Cupriavidus taiwanensis LMG 19424: one gene and its partner. The protein of the gene in region 2 interacts with the protein of the main gene of each other region in a pairwise test. Links are inferred from orthologs where the notes say so. Each region holds a gene or a part of one and is shown on either strand. Other genes may lie near its edges.

Region 1 (2,914 bases), 270 kb from region 2 along the record:
AGCAGCGCGAGCAGGAAGGAACGCAGGGTTCCCCGCTCCTTGACCGGCTGGTAGGGATAGGCGGCGGCGGTCGTCATCAGGCGCAACGGCAATCGGATAGGCGCTTCAATGCGTCAGGAAGTCTTGGACTTGACCATCAGGCCCACGCGCTTGACGCCGTCGGCCTTCAGGATGGACATCACGTCCAGCACCGCTTCGTACTTGACCGCGCGGTCGGCTGCGATCACCACCGGCTGGTCGGGGTTCTCGTTCTGGCGCTGGTGAACGAAGTCCAGCAGGCCCTGCTTGTCGAGCTTGCGCTCGAAGGCGTTGCCGGCGTTGTCCTTGCCGCGCGCGGTGAGCTGGCCGTCTTCATGCACGGTGACGACGATCGGGGGCGCCTTCTGCTGGGGCGTGGCATTGGCCACGGTGGGCAGGTCGACGGTGGCGGGGCTGACGATCGGCGCGGCCACCATGAAGATGACCAGCAGCACGAGCATGACGTCGATATACGGCACGACGTTGATCTCGGCGCTGGCCCGGCGGCGCGAGCCGCCGCGGCGCTGAATGGCTGCCATTGCAGGACTCCTGGAAACGCCGGCCCGGGGTCAGGCCCGGACCGTAGATAGGGAATACGGTTAGCGGGTCTGCCGCTGCAGGATGTTCAGGAACTCTTCCATGAAGCTCTCGAACCGGATCGCCAGCCGATCGATTTCGGTCGCATAGCGGTTGTAGGCGATCACCGCGGGGATGGCCGCGAACAGGCCGATCGCGGTGGCCACCAGCGCTTCGGCAATGCCGGGCGCCACCGAGGCAAGCGTCGCCTGCTGCACGTTCGACAGCCCGCGGAAGGCGTTCATGATCCCCCACACCGTGCCGAACAGGCCGATATACGGGCTCACCGAGCCGACCGAAGCCAGGAACGGCAAATGCGATTCGAGCACGTCCATCTCGCGCTGGTAGGCCGCACGCATGGCACGGCGCGCGGCGTCGAGCAGCGCGCCGGCCTCGTTGCCGCGCTCGCGCGCTTTCAGGAACTCGCCCATGCCGGATTCGAAGATCCGTTCCAGCGCACCGGTGTTGTGGCGGTTGTTGACGGCGCTGTTATAGAGGGCCTGCAGATCGCCGCCGGCCCAGAAGTCGCGCTCGAAGCCTTCGGTCTGGGTGCGCGCCGAACGCACCGCCAGGTGCTTGCGGAAGATATAGGTCCACGAAAACAGCGACATGACGAGCAACAGCGCCATGACGGCCTGTGCCAGCACGCTGGCGTGGAGCACCAGCGTTACGATCGACATGTCTTGCGTGACGGTCACGGGATTCATCGTGCTGACTTGATGGTGGCTAGAACGGGGTCGGGGATCGGGGCGGGGCGAAAAGTGCTTTTATCGACGCAGCCAACGCGGATCGCGCCGGTCGCGAGCATCAGCTCGCCACGCCAGGCTTCCTGGGTGAACTGCACCGAAGCCGGGCCGACCCGGTCGATGCGCGTGCGGATCTCAAGCTGGTCGTCCAGCCGGGCGGGCGCATTGTAGTCCACCGCCGTACTGCGGACGATGAAGACCACGCCCGCCTGGTCGGCGAGCGCCTGCTGTTCGATGCCGAGCGAGCGCAGCCACTCAGTGCGGGCGCGCTCGAAGAACTTGAGGTAGTTGGCGTAGAAGACTACGCCGCCTGCATCGGTGTCTTCCCAGTACACCCGCAGGGTCCAGACAAAGTTTGTCATGGCCGCGATTGTAACGGAGAGCGATACCCGTTTCGTGTAAACCCGCAGGACGACTTTGCAACAGCAAGTTGCTGGCCAGGGCCTCGCCAGCCCTTGCCAGCCCTTGGCTGGCGGGTCCATGGCTTGCGGCGGGCGGCCGCCTCGCGCTACACTGCGCGCAACCATTCCATCTTGCGCGACTGGCGAAGTCAGTGGGCACTACCACGAGGAAGCGCAAGTTCTCTGGCGTGAAGTTTCCAACGCCATGGCGTTGACGCGAGTCATGCCTGCCGCTCGCCTGGGCAGCGAATGGGAAGCAGGGTGCGCCCTGCGCCGACGGCCAAACCGCCGCCGGTGCCGGTCGCCGCTAGCCTTCCCCGCGCGCCCTACCCCCGATGCCTGAATCGGATTCCCTTTTTTCAGACGAGTTTCGCCATGTTCGAACGCAGCCGTTTTACGATCGACCAGATCGACCCCGAGGTCTTTGCCGCCATCCAGCAGGAAAACCAGCGCCAGGAAGACCACATCGAGCTGATCGCCTCCGAGAACTACACCTCGCCCGCGGTGATGGCCGCGCAGGGTTCGCAGCTGACCAACAAGTATGCCGAGGGCTATCCCGGCAAGCGCTACTACGGCGGTTGCGAGTACGTCGACATCGTCGAGCAGCTGGCCATTGATCGCGTCAAGCAGCTGTTCGGCGCCGAGGCCGCCAACGTGCAGCCCAACTCGGGCTCGCAGGCCAACCAGGGCGTGTACTTCGCCGTGCTCAAGCCGGGCGACACCATCATGGGCATGAGCCTGGCCGAAGGCGGCCACCTGACCCACGGCATGGCGCTGAACATGAGCGGCAAGTGGTTCAACGTGGTCAGCTACGGCCTGAACGCCCAGGAAGACATCGACTACGACGCGCTGGAAAAGCTGGCGCAAGAGAAGAAGCCCAAGCTGATCATCGCCGGTGCCTCGGCCTTCGCGCTGCGCATCGACTTCGAGCGCATCGGCAAGGTGGCCAAGTCGATCGGCGCCTATTTCATGGTCGACATGGCCCACTACGCCGGCCTGATCGCCGCGGGCGTCTACCCGAACCCGGTTCCGCACGCCGACTTCGTCACCACCACCACCCACAAGAGCCTGCGCGGCCCGCGCGGCGGCGTGATCCTGATGAAGGCCGAGCACGAGAAGGCGATCAACTCGTCGATCTTCCCCGGCATCCAGGGCGGCCCGCTGATGCACGTA
Region 2 (3,048 bases):
CACGGATCAGGCGCGGCGGAAAACAAGCGTGCCGTTGGTGCCGCCGAAACCGAAGTTGTTCTTCACTGCCACGTCGATCTTCATCTCGCGCGCCGTGTTGGCCACGTAGTCCAGGTCGCACTCGGGGTCCTGGTTGTCGAGGTTGATCGTCGGCGGCGAGACCTGGTGGTGCAGCGCCAGCACGGTGAAGACCGACTCCAGGCCACCGGCGCCGCCCAGCAGGTGGCCGGTCATCGACTTGGTCGAGTTCACCACCATCTTGTAGGCCTGGTCGCCGAATGCTGCCTTGATCGCATCGGATTCGTTCTTGTCGCCCAGCGGCGTGGAGGTGCCGTGCGCGTTCAGGTAATGCACCTGGTCGGTGTTGATGCCGGCATCCTTGAGCGCATTGACCATGCAGCGGCGCGGGCCGTCCATGTTCGGCGCGGTCATGTGGTAGGCGTCGCCACTCATGCCGAAGCCGATCAGCTCGGCATAGATGCGCGCACCGCGGGCCTTGGCCGACTCATACTCTTCCAGCATCATCACGCCCGCGCCTTCGCCCAGCACGAAGCCGTCGCGGTCCTTGTCCCACGGACGCGAGGCCGCTGCCGGATCGTCGTTGCGCGTCGACAGCGCGCGCGCGGCGGCGAAACCACCAATGCCCAGCGGCGACACGGTCGATTCCGCGCCGCCCGCCAGCATGGCGTCGGCATCGCCGGCCTGGATCAGGCGGGCGGCCAGGCCAATGCTGTGCAGGCCGGTGGTGCACGCCGTCACGGCCGCCAGGTTCGGGCCCTTGATGCCGTGGATGATCGACAGGTGGCCGGCGATCATGTTGATGATCGAGCCGGGCACGAAGAACGGCGAAATCCGGCGCGGACCACGCTCGCTCAGCACGGCATGGGTATCCTCGATCATCGGCAGGCCGCCGATGCCCGAGCCGACCAGCACGCCGATGCGCTCGGCATTGGCCTCGGTCACTTCCAGGCCGCTATCCTTCAGCGCCTGCGTTCCGGCCGCGATGCCGTAATGGATAAACGTATCCATATTGCGGGCTTCCTTGGCCGGGATGTAATCCTCGGCATTGAAACCCTTCACTTCGCCGGCGAAGTGCACGGACAGCGCGGAGTGATCGAATTTGGTGATGGTGGCGATGCCGGACTTGCCGGCTACCAGGTTGGCCCAGCCTTCGGCAACCGTGTTTCCGACCGGAGACACAAGGCCAAGCCCAGTGACGACGACGCGACGACGGCTCACTATGTTTTCCTACGGGTGCGTGAAACGGGAACGGAACGCGGAGTTGCCCGCCGCCGGCGCTGAAGGCCGCACGGCGAAGCCCATTCCATTCTGCTTCTTCGAACAGACGAAAGCCACAGAAAACAGCAAGGCGCGGCCGCAACGGCCCGCCCACCTGCCTTCTGTGGCTCGGAATGCAGAGACGACGGGCTTAGGCCTTGACGTGCGCGGTAGCGTAGTCGATAGCCTGTTGCACGGTCGTGATCTTTTCGGCTTCCTCATCGGGAATTTCCATGCCGAATTCATCTTCCAACGCCATCACGAGTTCAACCGTGTCCAGCGAGTCCGCACCGAGATCGTTCACGAACGACGATTCGTTCTTGATGTCTGCCTCGGCCACGCCAAGCTGTTCTGCCACGATTTTCTTGACGCGTTGTTCGATATTGTCCATGTAACCCTCCAGGGAAGTTCGACAAAAAGTGGGCGCATTTTAGCAGGTTTGGGACAACAGAAATGCTGCCTGCCAAGCTTTGCAAGAATCGCGCCCGATTGGTTCGGAAAACTACGACTTCCGGCAGCTTCTCCCGGCTTCTTTGCCTAAAAAGCCACCGAAAAACACCATTAATTCATGTACATCCCGCCGTTCACATGCAGGGTGGTGCCGGTGATGTAGGCAGCCTGCGGGCCAGCCAGGAAGGCCACCGCATTGGCAATATCCTCGGGCTGGCCCAGGCGGCCCAGCGGGATCTGTTTCTTGAGCGAAGCATGCTGCTCTTCGGACAGCGCCTTGGTCATGTCGGTATCGATAAAGCCCGGCGCGACGCAGTTGACGGTCACGTTGCGGCTGCCAATCTCGGCAGCCAGCGAACGGGTCATGCCGGCCACGCCGGCCTTGGCCGCGGAGTAGTTCATCTGGCCGGGATTGCCGACCGAGCCCACCACCGAAGTGATATTGATGATGCGGCCCTGGCGCGCCTTCATCATCGGGCGCAGCACCGCGCGCGACAGGCGGAACACAGAAGTCAGGTTGGTCTGGATCACGGCCAGCCAGTCCTCGTCCTTCATGCGCATCGCCAGCTGGTCCTGCGTGATGCCGGCATTGTTGACCAGCACGCCGATGCCGCCGTGGCTCTTGACGATCTCGTCGATGAGCGCCTCGCAGGCAGCGGCATCATTGACGTTGAGCATGGCGCCCTTGCCCTTCAGGCCTTCGGCGCCGAGGTAGTCGGTGATGCCGGCCGCGCCGGCTTCGCTGGTGGCGGTGCCGATCACGGTGGCGCCCTGCCGGGCCAGTTCCAGCGCAATGGCGCGGCCGATGCCACGCGAGGCGCCGGTGACCAGCGCAACCTGGTTGTCGAGAAGTTTGGTCATGCGGTTGTCCTGTTGCTTACTTCAGCAGTGCCAGCGTGTCTTGCAGCGAAGCCGGATCGAAGATCGCGCCGCCGCTGAGGTTGCCGTCGATGCGCTTGGTCATGCCGGCCAGCACCTTGCCCGGACCGCATTCGATCACGTGGGTGATGCCTTCGGCGGCCATCTTCTGCACGCACTCTACCCAGCGCACCGGCGCGGCGGCCTGGCGCACCAGCGCATCCTTGATCCCTTCGGGATCGTTGACGATGGCGACGTCGACGTTATTCACCAGCGGGATCGACGGCGCCGAGAAAGCCAGGCCGGCCATGCGCTCGCGCAGGCGGTCGGAGGCGGGCTTGAGCAGCGACGAGTGGAACGGCGCCGACACCGGCAGCGGCAGCGCACGCTTGGCGCCCTTGGCCTTGGCGATTTCGCAGGCCTTCTCGACCGCGCCCTTGTGGCCGGCGATCACCACCTGCG

Evidence for each region. The genes of interacting proteins can lie anywhere in the genome.
Region 1: the proteins of acpP (region 2) and ybgC interact in binary tests that used the Escherichia coli proteins (3 or more experiments, as listed by UniProt). The link is inferred for Cupriavidus taiwanensis LMG 19424 from one-to-one orthologs.

What each region holds. Positions count from the first base shown.
Region 1 is NC_010528.1:2,456,753-2,459,666, forward strand. What follows is about bases 1-2,842. They hold ybgC (tol-pal system-associated acyl-CoA thioesterase), read right to left. Parts: upstream 1,703-2,842; coding sequence 1,298-1,702; downstream 1-1,297. Other genes in these bases: tolA (cell envelope integrity protein TolA), read right to left, coding at 1-77; tolR (protein TolR), read right to left, coding at 114-557; tolQ (protein TolQ), read right to left, coding at 618-1,301; glyA (serine hydroxymethyltransferase), read left to right, coding at 2,117-2,842. Outside these bases: more of glyA, read left to right, coding at 2,843-2,914.
Region 2 is NC_010528.1:2,188,689-2,191,736, forward strand. What follows is about bases 50-3,025. They hold acpP (acyl carrier protein), read right to left. Parts: upstream 1,670-3,025; coding sequence 1,430-1,669; downstream 50-1,429. Other genes in these bases: fabF (beta-ketoacyl-ACP synthase II), read right to left, coding at 50-1,239; fabG (3-oxoacyl-ACP reductase FabG), read right to left, coding at 1,840-2,589; fabD (ACP S-malonyltransferase), read right to left, coding at 2,606-3,025. Also shown: RALTA_RS10030 (hypothetical protein), read right to left, coding at 1-26; more of fabF, read right to left, coding at 7-49; more of fabD, read right to left, coding at 3,026-3,048. UniProt on the Escherichia coli protein: Carrier of the growing fatty acid chain in fatty acid biosynthesis.